Regions from separate parts of the Kitasatospora sp. NPDC024654 genome, predicted to be linked through region 2. Evidence: predicted binding sites of a transcription regulator. Region 2 holds the regulator's gene; each other region holds the start of a gene.
The links. Region 2 encodes HspR, which represses chaperone genes until heat shock. Its sites were predicted from a motif close to TTGAGNNNNNNNNNCTCAA; they were not measured.
Positions count from the first base shown of each region.

Region 1: a site for HspR is predicted at 3,453-3,471, ahead of dnaK (molecular chaperone DnaK). Genes of this name have one in related genera too.
Region 3: a site for HspR is predicted at 6,985-7,003, ahead of lon (endopeptidase La). Genes of this name have one in related genera too.

Region 1 is NZ_JBVHLF010000023.1:46,880-57,084, reverse strand. Features, by position in the region: gene ACZ38L_RS16415 (phosphotriesterase family protein) at 1-805, shown strand, start outside; gene ACZ38L_RS16410 (hypothetical protein) at 948-2,429, opposite strand; gene ACZ38L_RS16405 (TetR/AcrR family transcriptional regulator C-terminal domain-containing protein) at 2,825-3,406, shown strand; gene dnaK (molecular chaperone DnaK) at 3,593-5,461, shown strand; gene grpE (nucleotide exchange factor GrpE) at 5,458-6,087, shown strand; gene ACZ38L_RS16390 (hypothetical protein) at 6,151-6,282, opposite strand; gene ACZ38L_RS16385 (hypothetical protein) at 6,519-7,409, opposite strand; gene ACZ38L_RS16380 (N-acetylmuramoyl-L-alanine amidase) at 7,703-8,584, opposite strand; gene ACZ38L_RS16375 (DUF397 domain-containing protein) at 9,239-9,454, opposite strand; gene ACZ38L_RS16370 (DUF5753 domain-containing protein) at 9,451-10,146, opposite strand.
Region 2 is NZ_JBVHLF010000024.1:72,116-82,320, reverse strand. Features, by position in the region: gene ACZ38L_RS16960 (LuxR C-terminal-related transcriptional regulator) at 1-166, shown strand, start outside; gene ACZ38L_RS16955 (TrmB family transcriptional regulator) at 885-1,934, shown strand; gene ACZ38L_RS16950 (hypothetical protein) at 2,381-3,004, opposite strand; gene ACZ38L_RS16945 (hypothetical protein) at 3,640-4,641, opposite strand; gene ACZ38L_RS16940 (heat shock protein transcriptional repressor HspR) at 4,756-5,250, opposite strand; gene dnaJ (molecular chaperone DnaJ) at 5,257-6,405, opposite strand; gene grpE (nucleotide exchange factor GrpE) at 6,496-7,107, opposite strand; gene dnaK (molecular chaperone DnaK) at 7,104-8,948, opposite strand; gene ACZ38L_RS16920 ((Fe-S)-binding protein) at 9,240-10,205, shown strand, end outside.
Region 3 is NZ_JBVHLF010000006.1:73,912-84,116, forward strand. Features, by position in the region: gene ACZ38L_RS05695 (multifunctional oxoglutarate decarboxylase/oxoglutarate dehydrogenase thiamine pyrophosphate-binding subunit/dihydrolipoyllysine-residue succinyltransferase subunit) at 1-3,301, opposite strand, end outside; gene ACZ38L_RS05700 (sensor histidine kinase) at 3,632-4,789, opposite strand; gene ACZ38L_RS05705 (response regulator transcription factor) at 4,847-5,578, opposite strand; gene ACZ38L_RS05710 (rhomboid-like protein) at 6,133-6,882, shown strand; gene lon (endopeptidase La) at 7,026-9,485, shown strand; partial or broken gene ACZ38L_RS05720 (hypothetical protein) at 9,788-10,205, shown strand, end outside.

The sequences.
Region 1 (10,205 bases), on a different contig from region 2:
CGACGCCGGCCGGGACGCCTCGGGCGCGAACGTGGCGCTGCTGAGGGAGATCTCCCGGCGCAGCGGCGTGCACATCGTGTGCGGCACGGCGACCTACCGGGAGGGGTTCAGCCCGCGGTGGGTGCGGGAGGCGTCGGTCGAGGAGATCACCCGACGCTTCGTCGAGGACGCCACGACGGGAATCGCCGGCACGGGAGTGCGTGCGGGGATTCTCGGCGAACAGCCCACCGGTCTGGGGGAGGTCACGGCCCACGAGCTCAAAGGGCTGCGGGCGGCCGCTCGTGCCCACCACGTCACGGGACTGGCGGTGAACACCCACACCACGCACGGGACGATGGCACTGGAGCAGCTCGACCTGCTGGCCCGGGAGGCCGTCGACCTGGCTCGGGTGGTCGTCGGGCACCTGGACAACCACCCCGACCTCGACTACGTCCGCCGCGTTCTGGACCGTGGCGCCGCGATCGCCTTCGACTCGGTCGGCAAGGAGACCTGGGACCTGCGGCTCCCGGCGCCGGCGGGGCCGCTCCCGGACGGGCCGTACACCAAGCAGGCCCTGCGTCGGTCCGACTCCACCCGGGCGGACCGGATCGCCCGGCTGGTCGCGGAAGGTCACACCGAGCGCATCCTGCTCTCCCACGACCTCACCGGCGCCCAGGTCCACCTCAACCCCGCCACCCACGGCCGATGGGGCTACGCCTACCTCAGCGCGGTGTTCGTCCCCATGCTCGCCGAACGCGGGGTCACGCCCGCCCAGATCCACGCCATGCTCCACACGAACCCCGCGCGGTTGCTCACCATCGCCTAGGGCTGTCCGAGCGGGGCAACGGCGACCGGCGGTTCGGGGTGAACGGCGCCGATGCCCCCGGCCGTTGACCCGCCGCACGTCGAAGTCCCCACCCGGGGTGGGGACTTCGACGCCGGTTCGCCCTGACGGGCGGGCAGCGGCGTCAGCGGGTGGGCGTGGCGCTCGGGTTCGGGCCGGGCGCCGAGGCGGCGACTATCGGCCATTCGTTGCGGTAGAGCGTGAAGGGCAGGTCCTTCTCGAGCAGCGGGGTGCCCAGGACGGCGATGCGCGCCAGCACGGATCCGTTCACGTCGAGGCCGCCGTAGAGGCCGGCCCGGCCGGTGACGGTCGGCTTGGTACCGGTGCTCTCGACGCTGACCTCGCCGTTCACCGCCGCCCGCAGGTACGGCTCGACGGTGGCCTTCACGCCCAGGCTGTCGTAGAGCGCGACGGACCCGTCGGCGACCAGGCCGCTGCGGACGTTGGCGTTGCCGGAGAAGCGGGCCCGGACCGGGGAGATCGTGGTGGTGACGGGTTCGGTCGCGGAGGTCCAGCCGGCCGCCTTGGTGTAGTCGGCGTGGATGGCCCAGTCCCCGTCGACCTTCTGCGTGGTGTCGACGGTGACCGTGCCGTCGGCGCTGACCTCGGCGTAGACGGTGAGGTTCAGGGTGATCACGACGGGCAGCGAGCCGACCATCACCGTGGGGGTGGCGGTGAGGGTGGCGATCGGGATCTTCACCTGGCCGGTGGAGCCCGCCAGGCTCGCGGTCAGGTGCCAGTTGGCGTGCGCGCCGAGGTCGAAGCCGACCGCGGCCTGCTCGGCGCCGAGGATTCCGTGGGCGCCCTGGTAGGAGAAGAGGACGCTGGGGTCGAGTTCGAGCGAGCCGGAGAGCGTGGCCTTGGTGCCGCCGGGCAGCGGGATGCTGTCGTTCGCGTCCAGTTCCAGCGCGGCCGAGGCGGAGCCGTTGCCGCCGTCGGGGTTGGGGACGTAGGAGACCTTGAGGTCCTTGAGTTTCGGGGTGAGCTGGATCCGGTGCGGGTCGAGGGCGCTCCTGACGTTGGCCCAGGTCTGGCCGAGCAGTTCGGAGATGGTGGCCGGGCGGGTGCTGACCGCCACCTTCCCGTCGCCGGCCGGCTGGACGCCGGTGATCGCGAGCAGCGCGCCGTGCGGGGCGGCGGCCGACGGCGGACTGTCGATCAGCTGGCCGGCCTGGAGCGCGGCGGTGGCCGCGGCCGAGGCGGCCGGGCTGGGGGTGGCCCCCTTGCCGGTGCCGGCGACGGCCAGGACGGCCTTGCCGGTCTGCTGGTTGTAGGAGTCCAGCTTGAGGTCGGGGGTGCCGGCCACGGTGGGCGCCTTGGACGGGGACGGATCGGCCGGTGCCGGCTTCGATGCTCCGGAGGCGCTCGGGTGGGCGGCGGGCTCCACCGACGGTGCCGCTGACGCCTGGTCGGCGGCCGGGGTCACCAGGGTCACCCGCGGGTTTCCGGTGGGGGCCGCCGTGTCCGGCCAGGTCGCGTCGGTCGGGGCGGAGGCGGCCGGGGCGGCGGCGGTGGACTGGGCGGCCGGCGTCGTCGGGTCGCAGGCGCTGAGCGAGAGGACGACGGACGCGGCGAGCGCGGGCAGCGCGAGGGTGCGCGTGGACATGCGGAGGGTCACCTTCGGCGTAAGGCGGGCAGGGAGGTTGGCCACCCCACGACGTGTCAGGGGCATGCCAGATATGGCGTCGGCAAGGCCCACCGCGGGGAGGACCCGAGTGGCTTCCGGCACGTCGCGGGAGAGCGCTGGAGGTGGCCGGGTTCCGCCGTCGGCCAGGACCGCGCGGGGCGCATCGCGCCGCACGGCCCGACCCGGTGTCAGATGTGCGACACCGGACGCGAACCCCCTGGCGCCCCCCTAAAACTAGAGCCAGTAGTTTTGCCTGGGCGAGAACGTACACTAGTCCGCGTTCACGGCCCAACTCCGGGTCCGACGAGGTGAGAAGGCGAGACGAGAGCGCGATGGGCAGACCGCCACGGCCGTTGCTGACCCGGGAGGGGATCATGCGGGCCGCTCTCGCACTGGTCGACGAGGAGGGGGCGGAGGCCCTGTCGACCACCCGGATCGCGGCCCGACTGGGCGTCAAGGGGCCGTCCCTCTACAACTACGTCGCGAGCCGCGAGGAGATCATCGACGGGATCTGCGACCTGATCGTCGCCGAGATGGAGCTCGATCCGGGCATCCGTCCGTGGACGGCCGCGCTGGACAGCTGGGCGCGCTCCTACCGCGCCGCGTTCGCCGCCCATCCCCACATGGTGCCGCTGCTGGTGACACGTCCCACCCAGTCCCTCGCGGCGCTCCGGGGCTACGCCAACGCCTTCGCCGTGCTGCGCGAGGCCGGCTGGCCGCAGGAGCACCTGGTGCCGATCGTGCAGTGCGTCGAGTACTTCCTCGCCGGCGCGGCCCTCGACTTCGGCCTGCCGCGCGCGGCGTCGCTGCCGGCCACCGGACTTCCACCCGGCCTGGATCCCCTGCTGAACGCCCCGTCCGACTTCAGTGAACTGGCCTTCGAGACCGGCCTGTCCACGCTGATCCGCGGTTTCGAACAGACGCTGAGCAGCCTCCAGGCCGACCGGCACGCCTGACGGGACAGGTGCCCGCGGGGCCGCCCGCAGGCGTTCGCGGGCAAACTTGATAGCATTGGACTCAAGTTTCATGAGGACTCCTGGAGGCTGTGGGCCGCCCCTCGGCGGAGGGCGGCGGGTGCCACCAGGGGTGTGCCGTCCGCCCAAGCCCGGTGGTACACCGGACTGGAGGAGGGAGATCTTGAGATGGCTCGCTCAGTCGGTATCGATCTGGGGACCACGAACTCGGTGGTCTGCGTCTTGGAGGGCGGTGAGCCGACCGTCATCCCGAACGCGGAGGGCGCCCGGACCACACCGTCCGTGGTGGCCTTCGCCAAGGGCGGCGACGTGCTGGTCGGCGAGATCGCCAAGCGGCAGGCGGTCACCAACGTGGAGCGCACCGCGCGGTCGGTGAAGCGGCACATGGGTGAGGCCGGCTGGCGGTTCCCGGAGCAGGGCAGCATCGACGGCAAGCAGTACACCGCACAGGAGATCTCGGCGCGGGTGCTGCAGAAGCTGAAGCGTGACGCGGAGGCGTACCTGGGCGAGGACGTGACCGACGCGGTGGTCACGGTGCCCGCGTACTTCAACGACTCCCAGCGCACCGCGACCAAGGAGGCCGGCGAGATCGCGGGCCTGAACGTGCTGCGGATCGTCAACGAGCCGACCGCCGCCGCGCTGGCCTACGGCCTCGACAAGGAGAACGAGCAGACCATCCTGGTCTTCGACCTGGGCGGTGGCACCTTCGACGTCTCGCTGCTGGAGATCGGCGAGGGCGTGGTGGAGGTGAAGTCCACCAACGGCGACACCCACCTGGGCGGTGACGACTGGGACCAGCGGGTCGTCGACCACCTGGTCAAGCAGTTCAAGAACGGTTACGGCGTCGACCTGTCCAAGGACAAGATGGCGCTGCAGCGGCTGCGCGAGGCGGCCGAGAAAGCCAAGATCGAGCTGTCCTCCGCCGCCGAGACCAGCGTCAACCTGCCCTACATCACGGCCTCCGCCGAGGGCCCGCTGCACCTGGACGAGAAGCTCACCCGGGCCCAGTTCCAGCAGCTGACCGCGGACCTGCTGGAGCGCTGCAAGACCCCGTTCCACCAGGCGGTGAAGGACGCCGGGATCAACGTCTCCGACATCGACCACGTGATCCTGGTCGGCGGTTCGACCCGGATGCCCGCGGTGACCGACCTGGTCAAGTCCCTCACCGGCCGGGAACCGCACAAGGGCGTCAACCCGGACGAGGTCGTCGCGATCGGCGCCGCGCTGCAGGCCGGTGTGCTGAAGGGCGAGGTCAAGGACGTCCTGCTGCTGGACGTCACCCCGCTGTCCCTGGGCATCGAGACCAAGGGCGGCATCATGACCAGGCTGATCGAGCGCAACACCACGATCCCCACCAAACGCTCGGAGATCTTCACCACCGCCGAGGACAACCAGCCCTCCGTGCAGATCCAGGTCTTCCAGGGCGAGCGCGAGATCGCGGCCTACAACAAGAAGCTCGGGATGTTCGAGCTGACCGGCCTCCCGCCGGCCCCGCGCGGCCTGCCGCAGATCGAGGTCACCTTCGACATCGACGCCAACGGCATCATGCACGTCGGCGCGAAGGACCTCGGCACCGGCAAGGAGCAGCGGATGACCGTCACCGGCGGCTCCGCCCTCCCCAAGGACGACATCGAGCGGATGGTCCGCGAGGCCGAGCAGCACGCCGAGGAGGACCGGCGGCGCAAGGAGGCCGCGGAGACCCGCAACAACGCCGAACAACTGGTCTACGGCACCGAGAAGCTGCTCCGGGAGAACCAGGACAAGGTGCCCGGCGACGTCAGGAGCGAGGTGGAGACGGCGATCGCGGACCTCCGGGAGAAGCTCGAGGGCGAGGACACCGCGGCCATCCGCGAGGCGACGGAGCGGGCGACCACGGCCGCGCAGAGGATCGGCACCGCCCTCTACGCCCAGGCCCAGGCGGCGGGCTCCGGCGGCGGCCCGGCGGCGGGCGGTTCGGATGCCGCGGGTGGTGAGGAACAGGACGTCGTCGACGCCGAGATCGTGGACGAGGACAGTCCGAAGGGAGGCGCTGGATGAGCCGGCCGGACGGTTCCGGGCCTTGTGGACCGCAGGAGCAGGTGCCCGCGGTCGTGATCCGGGACAAGCGGCGCATCGACCCGGTGACCCTGAAGTTGCGGGATCCCGACCGGGCCGGGAAGGAGGGAGCGGGCGGCGGGGAGGAGGCCGGGAGCGAGCGGCTGCTCGGCGCGGTGGACCGGCTCGGCGCGCTCGAGGCGCGGCTCGCCGAGCGCACCGCCGACCTGCAACGCCTCAAGGCGGAGTACGACAACTACCGCAAGCGGGTGCGGCGCGACCGGCTCGCGGTCCGCGAGATCGCCGTCGTCAACGTCCTGACCGGGCTGCTGCCGGTCCTGGACGCCATCGACCGGGCCCGCGAGCACGGCGAACTCACCGACGGGCTGCGGGCGGTCGCCGACGCGCTGGAATCCCAGCTCGCCGCCCTGGGGCTGCAGTCCTTCGGGAACCCGGGCGAGCCCTTCGACCCCACCCGCCACGAAGCACTCGCCCACGAGCCCTCGGCCGAGGTCGAGGAGCCGACCTGCACCACCGTGCTGCGCCCCGGCTACCGGGTCGGGCAACACCTGCTGCGCCCGGCCCAGGTCGTGGTCGGCACACCGCCCGCCCCGGCGCGGGAGGGTTAGGCACGGCCAGGCCGCCGCGGTCGGATCGCGACACCCGTCCGACCGCGGCGGCGTGTGATCAGCTCAGCAGCACGGCGCCGTGGCGGCCACCATCGGCTGCTGGGTCGAGGCGGGCGGGGTTGCCTGGGCGACGCCCACCGGTGCGATCGAGAGGCCACGGGCCACGCCGGCCGCCATGGCGGTGATCCGCTTCATCCCAGCTCCAGGGTCCAGTAGTTGACACTGACAGGCCAAGTGAATCAGGCGTTCGACGGCGGGGCGGACCGAAGGATCGAGGCGGCTGAAACTGATGCCTGTCGACCGCCTCCCCATCTCGCTCGTCCGTCCCGTCCGTCGTGCCGTCCGTCGTGCCGTCCGTCGTGCCGTCCGTCGTGCCGTCAGGATGCCGGGTGCGCCGCGGAGGGAGCGGGGCCGGGAAAGGGCGGCGGCGCTCAGGCGTTCTGCCAGGTGCCGCTGGCCCACAGGGCACCACCGGTGCTGGGGCCGCCGTCGTGACGGTAGATCACGAGGTTTCCGTCGTCCTGGAGCAGGGCGTACGCACCGGGGTTGTTCCAGGTGCCGGTGGCGGCGAGCGGCTGGCCCCAGCTGGTGCCGTGCGGCGCCGGGTAGACCACCAGGTTGCCGTCCTCCTGCATCACCAGCACGGCGCCCGGGTGCCCCGCGGTTCCGCTGCGCCAGATCGGCGCGTTGTCGCGCTTGCGGTAGAGCACGACGTCCCCGTCCGGCTGGACGATCAGCCAGACCGAGGCGGACTGCGCCCAACTGCCGGAGGTCAGCAGCCCCGGCGAGTGGGGGGCGCTCGGGCAGAACGCGGACGGGGACTGGAAGGTGCCCGTGCTCCAGCCGGCCTGGTACGTCATGACGCCGAACGAACCGCCCGGGAAGAGGTTGGCCGAGGCGCCGGTCTGTCCCCAGGTTCCGGTGCTCCACAGCGCGCCGCCGTCGGACGGTCCGCCACCCTCACGGTAGATCACGAAGTTGCCGTCCCACTGCATCACCGCGTAGGCCCGTGGATTGCCCCAGGTGCCGCTGTTCCAGATCACGTGGTTGGGGCCACCGGTCGAGTTCACCAGGGAGAGCACCAGGTTGCCGTCCGGCTGCATCACCAGCGTGGACGCGTTGTCCTTCGCGGTGAGGCTCTGCCCCGGGGCGAGCACGTGGCCCCGGTCCAACGTCGCGGTACCCGGGTACGGGTCGTGCGACAGCTGGCAGTTGGGATTCGGTGCGGCCGACTCCGCGGCCTGTGCGGCCGACGGAACCCCCAGCAGACCGGTCGCGGTCAGCAGTACGACCGCGACATCGCGGATCACACGTCGCCGCATGATCGCCCCCCTTTGTGCGTATTCGTGCGATAAGTGTTCGCCGGCGAACTTATCACGGGTGTTCGAGTGGCTCGTTCGGCGGCCGGCGCCGGACGCGCCGCACCGGGACCGCCCACGCCCCATGGCCCCGACCGCTCTTGGGGTCCTGCCGCGCTGTCGGCCGACGGCCGAGCAGCGGCGGGAATCCTTCGCCCCCGTCGGGATGCGACCGGCAGGCGGGTCCCGCCGCCGCGGGTGGGATCGCGCTCACGGCACCGCGCCGTCGTCCAACCACCGGGGCGGCACCGGGAGGATCAGTGCCCCTGGGTGTCGGGGGACTTGACCGAGCCCGGCGCGATGGCGCGGAAGGCGTCGATCGGCAGGACGGGTCGGGCCGGCGGTGCGGCGCGCAGCAGGCTGGCGGCGCGGTCGATGATCTGCGGCAGCACGGCGTAGAGCGCGTCGCCCGGGCACTGGGTGAAGCACGCGTCGCGGTGCCCGGAGACGGCGTTGAACAGATGGCTGGTGCCGCTGGGGTAGCGGCTCTCGTTGCTGGTGGACGTCAACTCGGAGCGGCCGTGCGGGTCGACGCCGTAGGAGCCCAGTTTCCAGGCGGCCAGCTGGGCTATCGCCTCCACCACCGGCGCGGGCACCTGGACGCCGGGCTTGTAGGTGCCGATCACCGCGACGCCGACCGTCTCGTGGTTGAAGCCCTGCGCCTGCGCGCCGACCACCGCCTGGTCGACGCCGCCCAGGCGCCCCTCGTAGATCGTGCCGTAGCGGTCGACCAGGAACTGGTAGCCGATGTCGTCCCAGCCCCGGCTCTCCCGGTGGTCGGTGTAGATCGAGCGGATGATCTCGGGCACGTCCTGCGGGCGGTAGGAGTCGCCACTGGCGGTGTGATGGACGAAGATCGCCCGTACCACGTGGTCGTACTGCGCCTGGGACGGGCGCGGCAGCTGGTCGTTCTGCCACAGCGTGCGCGGCACGATGGGGGGCGGGGGCGGCTTCCACGGCGCGGGCAGCGGGTCCGCGCCGAACGCCGCGGGGGCGGGGCCGGCGGACGCGGACGAGGCCGGTCCGGCGGGTGACGCGCTCACCCGCCGCGGGCGCCCCGCCGCAGCCAGGGCGCCCGCCGCGCCCACCGCGGCCCCCTGCGCCACGCGACGCAGGATCCGGCGCCGGTCGATCTCCATGCCGCGAGATTATGAGCATCGGCAGCGGCCCGCACGTCGTCCTGCCCCCTCGTCCCCCCTGGGGAGCGGGAACCGGAACGGGCGTTCGCGATGCGAAGGGCGCGGGGACGGCTTTCACCGCACTCGAACCACCCTTGCCGGACTGAGGAGGAACGTTTTCGCGGACAGGCCCATCAGGCGGATATCCGTCCCGTGCTCGGCGCCGGTCCTGGCGCCGCTGGTACGGGTCGACCGGATGGGGGGCGTCACGGCCGCCTCGTACGCCGACGGCGCGTACGAGGAGCGCGAGCTGTCCGATCGGTACGCCTACCCGCGCGGGGACACCGTCGTCGGCGGACAGCGCATCACCCGTTCGGACTACGTCGATGGTTACCCCTTCATGTACCGGACCGGTTCCACCAACGGCCCGCCGTACGCCCCGGTCACCGGCTGCGCCTGCCCGACCCGCCGGCCGTGCTGGGCGGCCACGGGGGCGCGGCGGTGGCCCTCGACCCGGCGGCCGGCGCGATCCCGGCGCCGGTCGGCACCGTCTCGCGTTGACGGCCCGCGGCGTCCTCGCGCAACAGACACGCCAGCGGATCGAGTTGGCACAGCACGTCAGCCCCCGTGCCAGGAAGGGCAGCGGCCGGGGGCTGTCGGAGGATCACGCGCAGGTCAGGAAGTCGAGGAGAAGGCCCCCGCTCCCACCTCGGCGACGAACGCCCGCCACGCGTCGGCAGCGAAGATCAGTGCGGGCCCCTCGGGGTCCTTCGAGTCTCGGACGGGGACGACACCGGGGATGTTGGCCGCTACCTCGACGCACTGTCCGCCGGACTGGCTGTAGGACGACTTGACCCAGGGAGCGCCCGTCAGGTCAGCAGCGGTGATCATGTGTGCATTTCCTCTCGTACCTTGCGGATCATTGCCAGGGATGCAGCCTGGGGCAGCGCTTCCACCTGGAGCCAATCGTAGTTCCTGTCCCACGCACGGGTGATCACGAGATCGCGTTCCAGCAGCCCGCGTTGCTGGGCCTCCGAGTAAGCGAGAGTGGTGCGGTCCGGCAGCAGGAGCGTCACCCCGAGCATGAACGGAGCCCGCTCGCCCAAGTCATAGGGGGCGACCTGGATGATCACGTTCGGTCGCTCAGACATGTCCTCCAGGTGGACAAGCTGAGGGGCCATCACTGCACTGCCTCCGATGGGCCGACGGAGACAGCTCTCGTCCAACACGGCGTGTACGAGGGGCGGTGGAGTTCGATCCAGTGCCCGTTGGCGAGTGAGCAGGAAGGCCACTCGTTCGTCCGCCCGGGCTTGAGTGATGTCCCCGCGCTTCACGGCTGCCGAGGCCAGCGCCGTCGCGTACCCCTCGGTCTGGAAGAGCCCCGGGATCAGGTTCAACTCGAACATTCTTATCTCGTCGGCTCTGGCCTCGTGGCCGGCGAATTCGGGGAACCCCTCGACCATCGCAGGGTGCTTGAGGTTCCACCACATCAGCTCGAGCGTCCCGCCTGTCTCCAGCTCTGCATCCGCCTTGACCGCGAACTTTCGCGAGGGGGATTTGAGTGCAGTTTCCAGGGCGGACACGTAGCTGTCCGAGCAGCCGACGCGGTCGGCAAGCTGCCCCTGCGTTCAGCCCTTGGCAG
Region 2 (10,205 bases):
CCGGATCGGCCGGCTGCTGGCCGGCGGGCACAGCCGGCGGGCGATCGCCGGGCGGCTCGGGCTGAGCGAGCGGACGGTGGCCGGGCACATCGCCCGGTTGCGCGCCGAGGTCGAGGCGGAGACGCTCTTCCAGTTGGGTTGGCTGCTGCGGGCCCGGCGGCGCTGACCCGGGCACCGGGCCCGTCCGCCGCACCTTCGCGCAGCGGTCGCTGCAAGTTCGTGCAGTTGCGGGAACCTGAAGGAGAACCGCCCTTGTCCGCGTGCACGCACGCTGTGAGGCTGGGAACACGCCGAACCGCCCGGGCAACCGCAGCCCGCTGGTGGTGACTCGTTCTCCGGTCTCGTACAGGGGCAGAGGTATCTGTGCGACACAGGGGGAACGCCGGGTGGTCCGCCATATGTGGTGATGGCGACCAGGCCCGGTCCCAGCGAGGCGTTGCTGCTCCGCCTCGCTGGAAGCACCTAGGTTGCCGGCGTACACAGGTGGATCCGCCCGGAGCCGGGCGGCCTCGAGCCCCCGCCTCCGGGCCGGATCTTTCCTGGGAACCGCCGGGCTGTCTCGAATACGGGGCGAGGCAGTGCCCGGCGGTGAGCCCCGCGCGGATCCGCCGAGCAGAGTCCTGCCGGGACGGTCGCGGGGCGAGACGCCTCCGGCCGAGCCCGCGGTGGTCCCGGGCGCGATTCACTCAGGGGCTGGCCCACAGCGCCGCCCGACGCACCCGGTACGGTGCTCGCACCCCCTTCCCACCGGGCCGGTCCATGCGGACGGCCGTGCCCGGGGAGGGCGGAGGCACCGGCCACAGGGGACCGGCCGGCCGGCCCCGGAGCGGCCGACCGGGCTCCCACGGCGGGTGGACGGACGACCAGCTGGGGGAGAGCAGCCCATGATCGAGCGGGACGAACCAGACCTGCGACCGGCCAAGACCGCCGAACCGGGCCGGACCGCCGAACCGGGCGGGTTCGGCCTCCCCGGCGACCGGGCCCGCGAGCTCTATCTGGCGATCCTCACCGAGGGCGGCCGGATCCGGATGTCCGACCTCCGCTCGCCCGAGGTGCTGGCGGCCACCGCCGAGCTGCTCGACCTCGGCCTGCTGGTCCGGGAGGCCCTGGACGCCGCCTACACCGCCGTCAACCCGCGCACGGTCGGCGGCCGGCTGAGCGAGCAGCTGCGCTCGGCCGGGACCAGGCTGCTGGTGCAGGCGCAGGAGATGCCGGCCCTGCTGGAGGACCTCACCCGGGCCTACGACCGCGCCCCCCGCAAGGTGGACCGCTCCGGCGAGGTGCAGCACGTGCACGGCCTGGAGGAGATCCGCAGCCGGGTGTCCCGGCTGGGCGCCGACTGCCGGGAGGAGATCCTGGCCGCGCAGCCCGGTGGCGGCCGCCCGCCGGAGGCGCTCGGCGACTCGCTGATGCGGACCCGCGAGTTCATGGCCCGTGGCGGCTCGATGCGGGTGCTCTACGCGCCCTCCGCCCGGGCGGACGGGCCGACCGCCGCCTACGTCGCCGCGGCCTCCGAGACCGGGGCGCGGTTCCGGGTGCTCGGCGAGTCGTTCCGCCGGATGTTCGTCTTCGACCGGACCACGGCGGTGATCCAGGCCGCCTCCCCGAACAGCGGCGCGGCCTTCGTCGAGGACCCGGCGGTGGTCTCGTTCCTGGTCGGCGTCTTCGAACGGGACTGGCAGCGCGCCGAGCCGGTGCGCTGGGGCACCGCCGCGCAGGACCTGACCGGCCTGCCGGTGCACGACCAGATCGGCCGGTTGCTCGCGCAGGGGCTGACCCAGCGGGTGGTGGCCGGCCGGCTGGGCCTCAGCGAGCGGACCGTGGCCGGTCACATCTCCCGGCTGCGCGAGCTCTACGACGCCGAGACGCTCTTCCAACTCGGCTGGCTGATGCGGGCCTCGGCCGACGATCCGAAGGGGGAGCCGGAGAGGTGAGCCCGCACCCGGACGGCCGGCTCCCGGACGGTCCGCGCGGCGAGCCGGCCCTCCGCCGGCTGCTCCAACCCGGCCCGCTGGTCGAGCGGATCGACGGGGTCTCCCGTGTGGCGGTGGATCCGTGGATCGCGGTCGCCCGGGTCAGCCCCGAACTCCGCGCGGCCGGCGCCGGGTTGCTCGCCGGTGTGGACCAACCACCAGCTCTGCCCGTTGAGTTGGCCCAATTCCATGGCCGGTCCCCGGGGTGCCCGGACCACCATCGCCGGCCGGCTGGGCCTGAGTCGGCGCAGGGTGGCCGCCTGGGCGCCCGGCCACGCGAGCGGTACGGGGCCGGGACGCCCTTCCAGTTCGGCCGGCGGATGCGCGCCACCGGGGCCGGACGCCCGGTGACTGAGCCGGCGCCAGATCGGCGTCCGGTCCGTCCGGTCCGTCCGGTCCGTCCGGGGTCAGCCGGTCGCCGCGCCGCTGCTCGGCCAGGTGCCGAACGGGTCGCTGTGCCGGGTCGGCACCGCCTTGAACTGCTCGCCGGGCGCGGTCCAGAACCCCTCGCGCAGCGACAGCGCCATGCCGGCCCAGTCCAGCGCGGTCTCCACGATGTGCCGCAGGCTCTCCTGCGACCAGGTGTCGTCGAAGACCAGCGGCAGCACCGGCGCGACCTGCTCGATCGTGGCGATCAGCGGGTTGTGCGTGATGGCCTCGTCCACCAGCAGCACGATCGGCTTGCGCAGCGCGGAGCCCCAGCCGAGTTCGAGCGAGACGCCCGCCGAGAGCGGAGCGCCCACGTAGGCGAAGACCAGGTCCGCGGTCTGCATCGCGCGGAAGTCGGACGGCACCCGCGGTTCCGGAGCATGGCCCTCCACCGTCCAGGCGTCACTGTGGTGCGCACTGAAGACGGCGGCGCCGCTGCGCAGCAGCGAGCTGCGGAGAGCGGTCAGTCGGGTCCGGCTGGCCAGCGTGACCACGCTGTCGGCCGGCCCGGTCAGCCGCATGAGCGGCGCGGCGAGGAAGACACGGGCCCGGCGACCATCGGGGGCCTGGGCTGCGTGCTGACGCATGTACGGCTCACTCATGTCGACTCCGGGGAAGGGGTTCATTCGGTGGTGTGGGTGAGTCTCGGGCGGCCGGCCGGGGTGCCGGATGACTCTTTCCTGCGGCTGATCCGAGGCTGCTGCGGCAGGAGAACAAGATTCTTGAATGGACAACGACAATCACTCAGGATGAAGCTTGTGGTGTGGTGTCCCGAGTGAGCTGATCGTCCAACGGGGCCTCCTGCGCAGTCCACTGACACGGGGTGTCATTCGACTGCCTGGCAGCGAAATGACACCCCGCTCGGGAAGGGTGGCGATGACAAGGCCGAGGGCGTGCGGCATCATTGGGGCGATTGTTCGACCTAAATCTGACCTGGAACGCCCGAAGCGATCTTCGCCTGGGAGGTAGCGATATGCCTGACATCCGCAGTCTTGTCCGACTTGTCGGAGTGTCTCTTGCCGTTGGCCTGGTGACGGTTGGGGGTGCACTGGGCGCAACCGCCGCTTCGCATGCCGGGGTGGCGGGCAACTCGTCCGGGGTGGTGCGGACTTCCTCGGTGCAGGCGGTTGCGGCACCGGCGGCCGCGATGAGCCCGGGCGAGTACAACTGGAGCTGACGCCCGCGCCGATCGGTGTTCGCGGCGCGTGATCCGACGGGAAACTCCGGGGCCGGCGGGCTAGGAGTTGTTCGGGGTTCCCGGCGGGTCGCTGGAACGGGCTATCGCGTATCCCAGTTGGAACAGCGACTCGACGTTGTATTCCTCGCGCAGTTCGGCGATGTGCCGGGCGAGAGTTCGCTCACTGATCCCCAGCCGCCGTGCGATCACCCGGTGGTTGGTGCCGTCCAGCAGCAGGTCGACGATGGTCTTGCGTAGTTGCGACACGACCTGTTGGGGCACGGACCGTCCCCCGTCGAAGACCAGCGCGCGCCGCCAGTTGCGCTCGAAGACGTCCTCGGTGAGGCAGGTCACCACGGCCCGGTCGCGGATGAACGCCGCGAGGCTCATGTCGTTCGCCACCGGAATGACGGCCAGTGCCCGGTCCACCACGATCAGCCTGGTGTAGGGCTCGTCCAGGGTGCGGAACTCGCCGCCGGCCTGGGTGACCGTGGCGACGTAGTCCCGGGTGGGCCCGTGGTAGCGGGTGCTCGCGTGGTAGATGGTCCGGGCGGCCACCCCGCGCCGCAGGTCCTGCAGGTCGCTCGCCATGCTGCCGGCGAGTTGCTCCGGAGGCCGCGGGCCGCCGGGCTGGGCGGCCAGCACCTCCTCCTTGGCCTTGACCACGGCATGCCGCAACTTCTGGTTGATCAGTGCTTTGCCGCGCACATATTCAATGGTCCCGCCGCCCTGCGACGGCGAATGGAATGCGTCGGCGAGATCCTGGAGTTCGGCCGGCAGGGAGATTGCCCGGGAAAGCATGCCGAGCGCCTGCTGCTGCCAGTCGGTGCTCAGCCGGGTGGCCAGATGCTTGGGATCCACTGCGACGAGTTGGCCGGGATCATCGAGATCGACCACCAGGAGGCCGATTTGTATCAGCTCGTCGAGGTAGATCTTTTCCGGGACGGTGGCCGTCGCCGGGTCGATCCGGCCGTCCGAGCGGATGATCGACAGATAAAGTTCGCGTGCAGACGACGAAAGGGTAGCCGTGCCGGCAACGGACATGCCTGGCTCGTCCCGCATATTCATCCTCGGCTCCTCACCCCCCGTGCTCCCGGCTGACCAGTCTCGCAGGCCATGAAGCCGCCGGCACCCCCCGGAGGGAGGGTAACCGGCGGCTGATCACTGCTGAGGGGTCTACCTGCGCGGACGCCAGACCACCAGGGCGCTGGACTGCTGGGCCGGCTGGTACGGCACCAGGTCGCGGCGGTAGGAGGCGTGCACCGCGGCTTCCCGGGCCTGGAGCGTGCTGGCGGCGCCCTCCAGCGAGGCGGCCAGCTCGCCGATCCGGGCCTGCAGCGCGGCGACCTGGTTCTCCAGCTCGATGATCCGCTTGATCCCGGCCAGGTTGATGCCCTCGTCCTGGGAGAGCCGCTGCACCTCGCGCAGCTGCTGGATGTCCCGGGCCGAGTAGCGCCGGCCGCCACCGCCGGTCCGGTCCGGGCAGACCAGGCCGAGCCGGTCGTACTGCCGCAGGGTCTGCGGGTGCAGACCGGAGAGCTCGGCGGCCACCGAGATCACGTAGACCGGGGTGTCCTCGGTGAGCGCGTAGCCGGCCGCCGCGGACCGCCGGGGCGGTGGTCCGCCCGGCAGCCCCTCCCCGAGGCCCACGCCGATGGAGTCGGGGTTCATGTCACATCACGCTCCCTCCGCCGCCTTGAAGAGGGCGGCTCGCGGATCCTGAGCAGCGGTGGCCTCGCGGTACTGCTCCAGTGCCGTCAGGGCCTCGCCGGTGGTGTGCTGGGGAACCGTCACCTCGACGGTGACCAGCAGGTCGCCGCGGGTGCCGTCCTTGCGGGTGGCGCCCTTGCCACGAGCCCGCAGGGTGAGGCCGTTCGCGCTGCCCGGGGGCAGCTTGAGCTTGACCGCCGGCCCGTTCAGCGTCGGTACGTCGATGGTGCCGCCCAGCGCGGCCTCCGGGAAGGAGACCGGCACGGTCACCGTGAGGTTGTCGCCCTTGCGCCCGAAGACCGGGTGGCCGTCGACGTGGACCGTGACGTAGAGGTCGCCCGGCTGGCCGCCGCGCTCGCCCTGGGCCCCCTTGCCCTTGAGTCGGATCCGCTGCGCGTCCTGCACCCCGGCCGGGATCCGCACCTGCATGGTGCGGGCCGAGCTGGCCCGCCCGCTGCCGTGGCAGTCCGCACACGGGTCGTCCACGATCATGCCGCGGCCCTTGCAGTCCCGGCACGGCTCGGAGAGCGCGAAGGCGCCCTGGCCCCGGCTCACCGTGCCGGCGCCGACGCAGGTCGGGCAGACCCGCGGGGTGGTGCCGGCCTTGGCGCCGGTGCCCGCGCAGGAGCGGCAGGCGGCCTGGCTGGTCATCCGCAGCGGGACGGTGGCGCCGTCCACCGCCTCCTCGAAGCTGAGCGTCACCTCGGTCTCGACGTCGGCCCCGCGCCGCGGCTGGGCAGCCCGCCCGCCGCGGTTGAAGAGCCCGCCGAAGACGTCGCCGATGCCGCCCCCGCCGCCGCCCTGGGTGCCGCTGAAGAGATCGCCGAAGTCGAAGCTGTAGCCGCCGCCGTTGGTGCCGCCGCCGCGCAGGCCGCCGGAGCCGAAGAGGCTGCGCGCCTCGTCGTACTCCTTGCGGCGCTTGTCGTCCGAGAGCACGTCATAGGCCTCGGAGATGTCCTTGAACCGCTCCTCGGCCTTGGCATCGCCCTTGTTGGCGTCCGGGTGGAACTCGCGGGCGAGCTTCCGGTAGGTCTTCTTGATCTCCGCGGTGGTGGCGTCCTTGGGCACACCGAGGACCTTGTAGTAGTCCTTCTCCACGTAGTCCTTCGCACTCACGGCAGCAGCCACCTCCCAGGATGTGTCGATACGGCGCTGCGGAGCCGCGCGTCACGAGTCGTGACGCGCGACCCCGCAGCGCACAGCGTGTCAGTTGTCGGCCGCACCGTCAGCCTCGGGGGCCTCCGGGTCCGGGCCGCCGGTGGACTGACTGCCCGGCTGCGGTTCGGCCACGGCCACCATCGCCGGGCGGATGATCCGCTCGCCGATCCGGTAGCCGGGCTGGAGGACCTGCACACAGGTGTCCTCGGTGACCTCCGAGGAGTAGCTGTGCATCAGCGCCTCGTGCAGGTTCGGGTCGAAGGGCTCGCCCTCCTTGCCGAACTGCTGCAGCCCGAGCTTGGCGACCACGGTCTCCAGCGACTCGGCGACCGACTTGAAGCCGCCGGTCACCTCGCCGTGCTCGCGGGCCCGACCGATGTCGTCGAGCACCGGGATCAGCGACTCCAGGATGTTGGAGACGGCGATCTCGCGCACCGTCAGCCGGTCGCGCTCGACCCGCTTGCGGTAGTTCTGGTACTCGGCCTGGAGGCGCTGCAGGTCACCGGTGCGCTCCAGCAGCTCGCGCTTGGCCGCGGCGAGCTCGTCGCCCTCGCCGGCCTCGGCGGCGGCCGCCTTGACGGCCTCCTCCGCGGCCTTGAGGACGGCCTCGTCGGCGTTGGAGTCGTCGCCGGGCTCCACGCCCTGCGGCTTCTCCGTCATGCCGCACCGCCCTTGGGCTTGTCCTCGTCGATGATCTCGGCGTCGACCACGTCGTCCTCCTTGGTGAAGTCGACGTTCTCGGCGCCACCGGCGGCCGCACCGGCCGCGTCGGCGTTGGCGTACAGCGCCTGGCCGAGCTTCTGGGCGGTGGTGGAGACCTTCTCGGTGGCCTCGCGGATCGCCGCGATGTCCTCGCCCTTCAGGGCCTCCTTCAGCTCGCCGATCGCGGTCTCGACCTCGGCCTTGACCTCGGCCGGCAGCTTGTCGGCGTTGTCCGCGATGAACTTCTCGGTGGAGTAGACCAGCTGCTCGCCCTGGTTGCGGGTCTCGACCGACTCGCGGCGCTTGTGGTCCTCCTCGGCGTACTGCTCGGCCTCGCGCATCATGCGCTCGATGTCCTCCTTGGGGAGGGCGGAGCCGCCGGTGACGGTCATCCGCTGCTCCTTGCCGGTGCCGAGGTCCTTCGCGCCGACGTGCATGATGCCGTTGGCGTCGATGTCGAAGGTGACCTCGATCTGCGGCAGGCCGCGCGGGGCCGGCGGGAGGCCGGTCAGCTCGAACATCCCGAGCTTCTTGTTGTAGGCCGCGATCTCGCGCTCGCCCTGGTAGACCTGGATCTGCACGGAGGGCTGGTTGTCCTCGGCGGTGGTGAAGATCTCCGAGCGCTTGGTGGGGATCGTGGTGTTGCGCTCGATCAGCTTGGTCATGATGCCGCCCTTGGTCTCGATGCCCAGGGACAGCGGGGTGACGTCCAGCAGCAGGACGTCCTTGACCTCGCCCTTCAGCACACCGGCCTGCAGCGCGGCGCCGATCGCGACGACCTCGTCCGGGTTGACGCCCTTGTTGGCGTCCTTGCCGCCGGTCAGCTCCTTGACCAGCTCGGCGACGGCCGGCATGCGGGTCGAGCCACCGACCAGGACGACGTGGTCGATCTCGGAGAGCGAGATGCCGGCGTCCTTGATCACGTTGTGGAACGGGACCTTGCAGCGCTCCAGCAGGTCCGCGGTCAGCTGCTGGAACTGGGCCCGGGTGAGCTTCTCGTCCAGGTGCAGCGGGCCCTCGGCGGAGGCCGTGATGTAGGGCAGGTTGATCGAGGTCTCGGAGGACGAGGACAGCTCGATCTTGGCCTTCTCGGCCGCCTCGCGCAGGCGCTGGAGCGCCATCTTGTCCTTGGAGAGGTCCACGCCGTGGCCGGCCTGGAAGGTCTTCACCAGGTGGTCGACGACCTTCTGGTCCCAGTCGTCACCACCGAGGTGGTTGTCACCGTTGGTGGCCTTCACCTCGACCACGCCGTCGCCGATCTCCAGCAGCGAGACGTCGAAGGTGCCGCCACCGAGGTCGAAGACCAGGATGGTCTGGTCGTCCTTGTCGAGGCCGTAGGCCAGCGCGGCGGCGGTCGGCTCGTTGACGATGCGCAGGACGTTCAGGCCCGCGATCTCGCCGGCCTCCTTGGTCGCCTGGCGCTCGGAGTCGGAGAAGTAGGCCGGGACGGTGATGACCGCGTCGGTGACCGTCTCACCCAGGTAGGCCTCGGCGTCCCGCTTCAGCTTCTGCAGGATGAAGGCGCTGATCTGCTGGGGGTTGAAGTCCTTGCCGTCGACGTTGGTCTTCCAGCCGGTGCCCATGTGGCGCTTGACCGAGCGGATGGTCCGGTCGACGTTGGTGACGGCCTGCCGCTTGGCGACCTCACCGACCAGCACCTCGCCGTTCTTGGCGAAGGCGACGACGGACGGCGTGGTCCGGGCGCCCTCGGCGTTGGTGATGACGGTGGGCTCACCGCCTTCGAGAACACTGACGACCGAGTTCGTCGTGCCGAGGTCGATACCGACCGCGCGTGCCATCGTAGATACCTCCACGGAGAAGTTGAGCTTTACGGGCTCAAGCATGCCCGAGCGCCGCGGCGGCGTCAACAGGGCTGAGTGCAGGCGGCTCAACTTTTATGCTGCGCTTACGCTCCTCGCCCTTTGGGGCTGGATGGGTGACTATGGCCTTACGTGACTGCCGCCATACCTTGAGCGTCTTCTGGACAGGTGCTACAGGGCGATAGGGTCCGCCCGGTGGGTCGTTAAGTTACCCACGAGTACACTTGACCGACCTCTACCATCACCGCCGCTGGAGTACGGAGAAGCCGGATGCAGCTAGCAGCGATCCTCATCTCACTGGGCACGACCGCGGTCGGCGTGGCGCTGTTCGCTCGTGCCATCGCGCGGATCTTCCGGTTCGTCCGGCTCGGCCAGCCCGTCCCGGCCGGAGCGCGGATCAACGACCCGGTGGCCCGTACGGTGACCGTGATCCGGGAGTTCCTCGGGCACAGCCGGATGAACAAGTGGGGCATCGTCGGCATCGCCCACTGGTGCGTCGCCGTCGGCTTCTACGCGCTGATCCTGACCCTGGTCGGCGCGTTCGGCCAGCTCTTCGACCCCAAGTTCGAGGTCCCGATCGTCGGTGACTGGACGCCCTACCTGGTGTTCCAGGAGGTGCTCGGCCTGGTGACCTTCCTCGGCATCGCGGTGCTGACCGTGATCCGCCAGCTGAGCCTGCCGAGCAAGTCGGTCCGCAAGTCCCGCTTCGCGGGCTCCAACATGGGCTTCGCGTACTTCATCGAAGCGGTCATCCTGATCATCGGTGTGGCGATCCTGACCCTGCGCGGTCTGGAGGGCGCGCAGGCCGGGGTCGACCACTACTCGGCCGCGTACGTGGTCTCCTACCCGCTGGTGAAGGCGTTCTCCGGGCTGAGCCTGGGCACCCTGCACAACCTGCTCTGGCTGGTCGCGACGATCAAGATCTCGGTCTCCTTCATCTGGATGATCGTCGTCTCGCTGAACACCGACATGGGTGTCGCCTGGCACCGCTTCCTGGGCTTCCCGAACATCTGGTTCAAGCGGAACGCCGACGGCGCGGTGGCGCTCGGCGCGCTGCAGCCGATGACCAGCGGCGGCAAGCCGATCGACTTCGAGGACCCGGCCGAGGACGCCGTGTTCGGCGTCTCCCAGGTCGAGCACTTCTCCTGGAAGGGCATCCTCGACTTCTCCACCTGCACCGAGTGCGGCCGCTGCCAGTCGCAGTGCCCGGCCTGGAACACCGGCAAGCCGCTCTCG
Region 3 (10,205 bases), on a different contig from region 2:
CGGCCTTCAGACGCAGCATCGACTTCGGGGTGAAGACGACCAGCGGCTTGTGGTGCGGGTTGTGCACCTGCCAGCGCAGCAGGTGGAAGTAGTTCGACGGCAGGGTCGGCATGGCGACCGTCATGTTGTTCTGCGCGCACAGCTGGAGGAAGCGCTCAGGGCGGGCGGACGAGTGGTCCGGTCCCTGGCCCTCGTAGCCGTGCGGCAGCAGCAGGGTGACGCCGGAGTGCTGGCCCCACTTCTGCTCGGCCGAGGCGATGTACTCGTCGACCACGGTCTGCGCGCCGTTGACGAAGTCGCCGAACTGCGCCTCCCACATGACCAGCGCGTTCGGGCGGGTCAGCGAGTAGCCGTACTCGAAGCCCATCGCCGCGTACTCCGACAGCAGGCTGTCGTAGACGGTGTAGCGGGCCTGGTCCTCGGTCAGGTAGAGCAGCGGGGTGTAGTCCTCGCCGGTCTGCCGGTCGATGAGCACCGCGTGGCGCTGGCCGAAGGTGCCGCGGCGGCTGTCCTGGCCGGCCAGCCGGACCGGGTGGCCCTCCATCAGCAGCGAGCCGATGGCGAGCGTCTCGCCGGTGGCCCAGTCGATGGTGCCGTCCTCGATCGAGGCGGCGCGGCGCTGCAGCTGCGGCAGCAGACGCGGGTGCACGGTCAGCCACTCCGGCAGGTTGACCTGCGAGGCGGCGATCCGCTTCACCATCTCCTGGGAGATGCCGGTCTGGACGTTGACCGGGAAGTCGGCGGCCGAGACCGCGTCCGGGGCGGCGGCCTGCGTCGAGGCCGCGTCGCGGACCTCGGCGAAGACCTTCTCCAGCTGGCCCTGGAAGTCCTGGAGCGCCTGCTCCGCCTCTTCCATGGTGATGTCGCCGCGACCGATCAGGCCCTCGGTGTAGAGCTTGCGCACCGAGCGCTTCTTGTCGATCAGGTCGTACATCAGCGGCTGGGTGAACGACGGGTTGTCGGCCTCGTTGTGACCGCGGCGGCGGTAGCAGATGAGGTCGATCACGACGTCCTTGTGGAACGTCTGGCGGAACTCGAAGGCGAGCCGCGCGACGCGGACCACGGCCTCCGGGTCGTCACCGTTCACGTGGAAGATCGGGGCCTCGATCATCCGGGCCACGTCGGTGCAGTACATCGAGGAGCGGCTGCTGGCCGGGGCGGCGGTGAAGCCGACCTGGTTGTTCACCACGATGTGCACGGTGCCGCCGGTGCGGTAGCCGCGCAGCTGCGACATGTTCAGGGTCTCCGCGACCACGCCCTGGCCGGCGAAGGCCGCGTCGCCGTGGATCTGGATCGGCAGCACCGGGAAGGACGTGCCGCCCTGGTCCAGGATGTCCTGCTTGGCGCGGGCGATGCCCTCGACGACCGGGTCGACCGTCTCCAGGTGGGACGGGTTGGCGGCCAGCGACACCTTGATGGTCTCGCCGTCCAGGCCGGTGAAGGTGCCCTCGGAGCCCAGGTGGTACTTGACGTCGCCGGAGCCGTGCATCGACTTCGGGTCCAGGTTGCCCTCGAACTCGCCGAAGATCTTGCCGTACGGCTTGCCGACGATGTTGGCCAGCACGTTGAGGCGGCCGCGGTGGGCCATGCCGATGACGGCCTCGTCGAGGCGGTGCTCGGCGGCGGCGTCGATGGTCGCGTCCAGCAGCGGGATCAGCGACTCGCCGCCCTCCAGCGAGAAGCGCTTCTGCCCGACGTACTTGGTCTGCAGGAAGGTCTCGAAGGCCTCGGCCGAGTTCAGCCGGCGCAGGATGCGCAGCTGCTCCTCGCGCTCCGGCTTGGTGTACGGCTTCTCCAGGCGCTCCTGCAGCCACTTGCGCTGCTTCGGGTCCTGGATGTGCATGTACTCGATGCCGACCGTGCGGCAGTAGCTGCCGCGGAGCAGGCCGAGGATGTCGCGCAGCTTCATCATCTTCTGGCCGCCGAAGCCGCCGACGGCGAACTCCCGCTCCAGGTCCCAGAGGGTGAGGCCGTGCTCCACGACGTCCAGGTCGGGGTGCTTGCGCTGCTTGTACTCCAGCGGGTCGGTGTCGGCCATCAGGTGACCGCGGACCCGGTAGGAGTGGATCAGCTCCATGACACGCGCGGTCTTGTTGACCTCGTCGTCGTGGGTGGCGGCCACGTCGGTGGCCCAGCGGACCGGCTCGTACGGGATCCGCAGCGACTCGAAGACCTCGTCGTAGAAGCCGTGCTCGCCCAGTAGCAGCTGGTGGATCGCGCGCAGGAACTCGCCGGAGCCGGCGCCCTGGATGACCCGGTGGTCGTAGGTCGAGGTCAGCGTCATGATCTTGGAGACGCCGAGCCGGGCCAGCGTCTCCGGGGAGGATCCCTGGAACTCGGCCGGGTACTCCATCGCGCCGACGCCGACGATGGTGCCCTGACCCTGCATCAGGCGGGGCACCGAGTGCACGGTGCCGATGCCGCCCGGGTTGGTCAGCGAGACCGTGACACCAGTGAAGTCGTCCATGGTCAGCTTGTTGGCGCGGGCCCGGCGGACGATGTCCTCGTAGGCCTGCCAGAAGCCGAAGAAGTCCATCGTCTCGGCCTTCTTGATGGCCGCGACGACCAGCTGGCGCTCGCCGTTCGGCTTGACCAGGTCGATGGCCAGACCGAGGTTGATGTGCTCCGGCTTCACCAGGTAGGACTTGCCGTCCTTGACCTGGTAGCTGTGGTTCATGCCCGGGTACGCCTTCAGGGCCTGCACCAGCGCGTAGCCGATCAGGTGGGTGAAGGAGACCTTGCCGCCGCGGGCGCGCTGCAGGTGGTTGTTGATGACGATGCGGTTGTCGATCAGCAACTTGGCCGGAACGGCGCGCACCGAGGTCGCGGTCGGCACCTCCAACGAGGCGTCCATGTTGGTCGCCACGGCCTTCGCCGGGCCGCGCAGCACGACCAGCTCGGGGCCGGCGGGCGCGGCAGCGGCCTCGGCGGCCGCAGCGGCCTCGACGACGGCCTTCGGAGCCGGCGGCGCGGCGGGGGCGGCCGCCAGCGGCGCGGCGGCGGGCGCCGGCGCGCTGGGCGCGGCGGCCACCGGGGCGGCGGCGGGGGCAGGCGCCACCGGAGCGGCAGCAGGGGCAGGGGCGGCAACGGTGGTCGGCGTGGGGCCGACCGGGGTCGCGGCCTGGGTCACTGGGGTCACCTCGGTACCGGGCTTGTAGTCGGCGAAAAAGTCCCACCAGGCTCGGTCGACCGAGTTGGGATCCTGGAGGTACTGCTGGTAGATCTCGTCGACGAGCCACTCGTTGGGGCCGAAGCCAGTGGGACTTGCCGAGCTGCTGGGGGTTTCAGGGTGTGGCGACACGGCGGCAACCGCCCTCTTCCGCTTCCTTTTGGGATGTGTGGACAGCGGGGATTAAGGCTACGCCCCTGACCGATGATCGCGCAGTCCCCGAAGGCCCTGCGTCGCCCAGATCACAGTGTGCTAGGCCACATTGGCCGAAAGTTTGCGTTACAAGACGGTCTGTGGGGGGAAATGGGCGGCCTTGCTCGGGCCTCAAAACCACCCTAAACCGGACAAACCCCTGCCGGATTGACCAGGTTTGGCCATCTCGGCCTGTCGATTGCCGGAATGTCCCAGTTCGGTGACAAAGCTGGCCCGGCTGGACAGATCTCCGCAGGTGGGTGCGGTGGATCACAGTCGGGGGCGTGGGATCAGCGGCGTGGCGCCGGGGAGCGCGACCCTGATCAGGCAGCCCTGCGAGCCGTCCGCCACCTGGATCCGTCCGCCGTGCAGATCGACCGCCCAGCGGGCGATGGCCAGGCCCAGTCCGGTGCCGCCGTCGCTGCCCGGACCCTGGGCGGTCGGCGCGCCGGCCCGGCTGAACCGGTCGAAGACCCGGGTGCGGTCCTGCACCGGGATGCCCGGACCCTGGTCCTCGACCTCCAGCACCAGCTCCTGCGGCTCCCGGCCGGCCGCCCGGGCCCGTACCGTCACCACGCCGCCGGACGGGGAGTGTTTGCAGGCGTTGTCCACCAGGTTCGCCACCACCTGGTGCAGCCGCTCGGGGTCGGCCAGCCCGGTCAGGCCGGCCGGCTCGACGTCCAGCTCCAGGCGCAGGTCGCCCCGGCGGCTCCAGGCGCCGCCGGCCGTGGCGCCGTCCACCGTCAGACCGCGCAGCACGCCGGCCAGGAACGGCCGGACCTCGAACTCGCGGACGTCCAGCGGCACCACCCCGTCGTCCAGCTTGGAGAGGTCCAGCAGGTGGGCGACCAGCCGGCCGAGCCGCTCGGTCTGTTCCAGCGCCGCGCCCAGGTTGGCGTGGTCCGGCTGCACCACGCCGTCGACCACGTTCTCCAGCACCGCCTGCAGCGCGGCGATCGGGGTGCGCAGCTCGTGCGAGACGTTGGCCACCAGCTCCCGGCGGTGCCGGTCGGCGGCCTCCAGGTCGGCGGCCATCTTGTTGAAGGCCGCGGCCAGCTCGCCGATCTCGTCGCGCGAGGAGGTGCGGACCCGCCGGCTGTAGTCACCGGCGGCCATCGCCCGGGAGGCGGCCGTCATCTCGCGCAGCGGCGCGGTGAGGGTGTGCGCCAGGAGCTGCATGAAGAGCAGGGAGGCGATCATGGAGAAGGTCATGATCACGCGGATCTGGGTCTCCGAGCGGACCGCGATCACCATCATCCCGGAGGCGAGCACGACCGAGACCACGACCAGCATGGCCAGCTTGCCCTTGATCGAACGCACCGGGTCGAAGGGCCGGATCTCCCGCCAGGCCCGTTCGGCGGCACGGGTGAGCAGCGCGCGGCGTGGCGCCGCGCCGGGTTCGGTGTGCGCCTGTGCTGCGGTGTTCATCGGTGCTGTGGTCCCCGTACGTCTCTGCCCCCGTGGCCCCCGCCGGTTGCGTGTCGCTCAGGACACCGGGGCCTCCAGTGCGTAGCCGACCCCGTGCACGGTGCGGATCCAGGTCGCGCCGATCTTCCGGCGCAGCGCCTTGACGTGGCTGTCGACGGTCCGGGTGCCGGAGGCGTCGGTCCAGTCCCAGACCTCGGAGAGCAGCTGCTCGCGGGTGAGCACGGCGCGCGGCTGGGCGGCCAGGCAGGCGAGCAGGTCGAACTCGGTGGGTGTCAGGTGGACGTCCCCGGAGGCCAGTCGGACCCGGCGCTGGACGTGGTCGATCTCCAGCTCGCCGAAGCGCAGCGAGCCGAGAGCGGGGGTCCGGGCGGCCTGCTGGGCGCGCTCGACCCGGCGCAGCAGCACGTTCACCCGGGCCGCCAGCTCGCGCATCGAGAACGGCTTGGTCATGTAGTCGTCGGCGCCCACGCCGAGGCCGACCAGCAGGTCCGTCTCGTCGTCGCGGGCGGTCAGCATCAGCACCGGGACCGGGCGCTGGGCCTGGATCCGGCGGCAGACCTCCAGCCCGTCGAAGCCGGGCAGCATGATGTCGAGCACCACGAGGTCGGGCTGCCAGGTGTGGAAGCCGTCCACCGCACCGGGGCCGTCGTGCGCCACGGCCACCTTGAAGCCCTCGGCACCCAGACGGGCGGCGATGGACTCGGCGATGGTGGGCTCGTCCTCGACGACGAGCACGCGTCGTTGGGCGATCACACCAGCACCACTGGTGTCCTGTTGAATTTCTGTCACGGTCACGCCACCGCCCCCAGGGCCTGCGGGCCGGCCACCTGTGAGGGTGGCGGGACGCCGCTCGTAGTCTTGTTCCGTCGTTTTCCGTGCCCGGACCTGGCCGCTCCTGCTGCCGTGCGGCTCGGCCGGACCGGTGGCTTCCCAACCGCCGGTCCCGCGCGCTCACTTCGCAGCGTACGGACAGCAGGTGCACCCCGGTAGGCGGACCGTGGATTTGCGGGCGCACAGGCCCAGGGCCGCACCCCGGGGACGGGCACGGGCCGCTACCTTACCCGGCGATGTCGATCTGCCGTAACGGTGTGTATCTGCTTCGGGGATGGCAGACTCCACGATGTGGCGTGCTTTCCCGGCGGGCTCCCAGCGGACTCCCAGCGAGCTCCCGGCGCCGGGGGTTGGTACGGACCAGATCCCGAACTCCCGCTCGGAGCAGGGCAGGCCGGATCCTCAGCTGGTTTTCAGATGCGCGCCGTACGGTGGGTGGGATCGGTTGTCGTCCAACGGCGCGCCCCGCGTGGCTGGTGGGAGCGCGAGCGGTCGGACGGAACGGAGGTGCGATGGCACAGGCGGCGGACGAGGCCGGAGACCGCCCGACGGCGGCTCCCTACGCGGCGCTGCGGCTCGGCCTGCGCAGCGGCCCGCTGTTCTGGGTGCTGGCGCGGGTGCCGACGCCCCGGCGGAATCCCTTCGCGCTGCTCTACCTGGTCGTGCTGGCCGGCACCACGCTCTTCGCGCACTTCGGCGACCCCGTCCTGGTGCACCAGCTGCAGACCATGTCCAGCACCGACGGGCACCACCTGCTGCACACGCCGCTGCGCTCGCTGCTGATGAGCGGGCTCTGGGTGGCCGGGCCGGTCTGGATGCCCTACCTCTGGGCCTTCGCCTTCACCGTGGCGCCGCTGGAGCGCCGGATCGGCTCGCTGCGGACCATCGGAGTCTTCGCCGCCGGGCACGTCGTCGGCACGCTGCTCTCGCAGGCCGTGGTGGCGGTGGCGGTGGCCACCGGACACCTCGGCGCGAGCGCCCTGGACGAGCTGGACATCGGGGTCAGCTACGGGGTGCTGTGCTGCCTGGGCGCGTTCAGCGGGCTGCTGCCGGTCCGGGGACGGATCGCCGCGCTGGTCGGGGCCTCCCTGCTGGTCGCGCACCAGATCCTGAGCGACCAGGATCTGGTCACCGCGATCGGGCACCCCACCGCGCTGCTGGTGGGCATCGCGCTCTGGGGGCCGATCCGCCGGCCGCGGCGCCCTCGCGGTCGTCGGCCGCTGCGCGGTCCGCTGCCCCGGCCCGCCCTCGACCGGGTGTAGCCCGCTCTCTTTTCTTCCCCCTGCCTCTCCCCGCTTCCGGGGTGTCCCGAGCTGATCGCTCAGGGCGAACAAGCGTCGGGGAACATCCTCGGGTACCCCGGCCTTAGTCAGATCGACTCAAGTTCGCCGACTGGGGAGAGATCATGGCATCGACGTCCGCTTCGCTCACCCTGCCCGTGCTGCCGCTCGACGACGAGGTGGTCCTGCCGGGCATGGTGGTGCCGCTGGACCTGTCCGACACCGAGGTGCGTGCCGCCGTCGAGGCCGCCCGGGCCGCCGCGCGGATGTCGGCGAACGGGGGGAAGCCGCAGGTGCTGCTGGTTCCCCGGCTGGACGGCTCGTACGGCGCGGTCGGCACGCTGGCCACCGTCGAGCAGGTTGGCCGGCTGGCCGACGGTGATCCGGCCGCACTGGTGCGCGCGGTGCACCGGGTGCGGATCGGCTCCGGGACGACCGGCCCGGGCGCCGCGCTCTGGGTGGAGACCGTCCCGTTCCGCGAGTCCGCCGGGTCGCAGCCGCTGCCGGGCCGGACGGCCGAGCTGGTCAAGGAGTACAAGGCGCTCTCCGCGCAGTGGCTGCGCAAGCGCGGCGCCTGGCAGGTGGTCGACCGGGTGGCACAGATCGAGGGGGTCGGCGAGCTGGCCGACAACATCGGCTACGCGCCGTTCGCCACCGCCGAGCAGAAGCTCAAGGTGCTGTTGGAGGCCGACCAGACCGCCCGGCTGGAGTTCGCCCTGCAGCTGCTGCGCGACCACCTCGCCGAGGAGGAGGTCAACGACACCATCCGCAAGGACGTCGAGGAGGGCGTGGCCAAGCAGCAGAAGGAGTTCCTGCTGCGCCGCCAGCTGGAGGCGGTCCGCAAGGAGCTGGCCGAGCTGAACGGCGAGCCGGCCGACGAGGAGGGCGACTACCGGGCCCGGGTGGAGGCCGCCGACCTGCCGGAGAAGGTCCGCGAGGCCGCGCTCAAGGAGGTCGAGAAGCTGGAGCGCTCCTCCGACCAGTCGCCGGAGGGCAGCTGGATCCGCACCTGGCTGGACACCGTGCTGGAGCTGCCCTGGAACAGGCGCAGCGAGGACACCTACGACATCGCCGGTGCCCGCGCGGTGCTGGACGCCGACCACTTCGGCCTGGCCGACGTGAAGGACCGGATCGTGGAGTACCTGGCGGTCCGCAAGCGACGGGCCGACCAGGGGCTCGGCGCGGCCGGCGACCGTGGAACCGGAGCGGCCGCGCGCGGTGCCTCGGTCCAGGGCGGTGGGCGCCGGGCGGGCGGCGCGGTGCTGGCGCTGGTCGGCCCGCCCGGCGTGGGCAAGACCTCGCTCGGCGAGTCGGTGGCCCGGGCGATGGGCCGCGACTTCGTCCGGGTGGCGCTCGGCGGGGTCCGGGACGAGGCGGAGATCCGCGGCCACCGGCGTACCTACGTGGGCGCGCTGCCCGGCCGGATCGTCCGGGCGATCAAGGAGGCCGGGTCGATGAACCCGGTGGTGCTGCTCGACGAGATCGACAAGGTCGGCTCGGACTACCGCGGCGACCCGGCGGCGGCCCTGCTCGAGGTGCTGGACCCGGCGCAGAACCACACCTTCCGGGACCACTACCTGGAGGTCGAGCTGGACCTCTCGGACGTGGTCTTCCTGGCCACCGCCAACGTGATGGAGGCGATCCCGGAGCCGCTGCTGGACCGGATGGAGCTGGTCCGGCTGGACGGCTACACCGAGGACGAGAAGGTCGTGATCGCCCGTGACCACCTGCTACCGCGCCAGCTGGAGCGGGCCGGCCTGAGCGTCGAGGACGTCACGGTCGGGGAGGACGCGCTGCGCAGGCTGGCCGGCGAGTACACCCGGGAGGCCGGCGTCCGGAACCTGGAACGGGCGGTCGCCCGGATCCTGCGCAAGGTCGCCGCGCAGAGCGAGCTGGGCGAGCGGGAGCTGCCGGTGGCGATCGGCGCCGAGGAGCTGCGCGGGCTGATCGGCAGGCCGCACCACGTGCCGGAGGCCGCGCAGGCGCCGACCGAGCGGCGCACCGCCGTCCCCGGGGTGGCCACCGGGCTGGCGGTCACCGGCGCCGGCGGCGACGTGCTCTACGTCGAGGCCTCGCTGGCCGACGCCGAGACCGGCAGCAGCGGGCTGACCCTGACCGGCCAGCTGGGCGACGTGATGAAGGAGTCCGCGCACATCGCGCTCTCCTACCTGCGCTCGCGCGGCGCCGAGCTGGAGCTGCCGGTGACCGGGCTGCGGGAGCGCGGCATCCACCTGCACGTGCCGGCCGGCGCCGTCCCCAAGGACGGCCCGAGCGCGGGGATCACCATGACCACCGCGCTGGCCTCGCTGCTCTCCGGCCGCCGGGTGCGCCCGGACGTGGCGATGACCGGCGAGGTCTCGCTGACCGGCCGGGTGCTGCCGATCGGCGGGGTGAAGCAGAAGCTGCTCGCCGCCGACCGCGCCGGGGTCACCACGGTGATCATCCCCAAGCGCAACGAGCCCGACCTGGACGACGTCCCCGCCGAGGTCCTGGACCGCCTGACCGTCCACCCGGTCGCCGACGTCCGCGAGGTGCTGCGGCTGGCCCTGGAGCCGGCCGAGGTCCTGGTGGCCACGGCCGCGTAGCGGACCGCCGCCGGAGCGCCCGAGGCAACGAGCCGAACCCCTCGGGCGCTCCGCCGTGACCGGAGCGTGAGACGGGTGTCGTGGGACCCGGCGTCAACAGTCAGCATGGGGGCATGACTTCGGGCACGTGGTTGAGCCGTCGGCTTCGTGTCGACCTGGCCTACGCGTGTTCCGCGAGCTGTCACCGCGCGTTCTGAGCGCGGTGGCCCCGCCCGGCCGTGCCGGGTCGTCCCTCGTCCGCGCGGCCGGGCGGGCACGTCGCCGCTGTCGTTGTGCCCACCTCTCACCTGACGGGACCCTCCGTGCGCCTCGCGCTGCCCTCTCGTGTCGTCGTGTTCTCCGCGGCAGTTCTGCTCGCGCTGACCTGTGCGCCGACCGCCTCGGCGGCTCCGGCGGGCGGCCCACTGCCGCCGCACAACCCGTGCGCCGGTCCGGACGGGACCGCCACCATGCACGGTGACACCGGCTCCTCGGGCGCCACCTGGCGGTCCGGACCGGGTGCCGGCCCGCTGACCTCGCACCGGGCCGCGCCCGCCTCGGTCTGCCCGACCGTGCTGGTCGGCTCGGACGGCTAGCTAGCCGGTGGCGCTCTGCACCGCGATCTTCGGGCTCACCCCGACCGTGCACCTGCTGGACCCGACCACGGGCGACCCGATCGCCCAACTGGCCATCGCCAAGGGATCGTTGCTCGGCGGGGTGTACGCCTACCTGGACAACCAG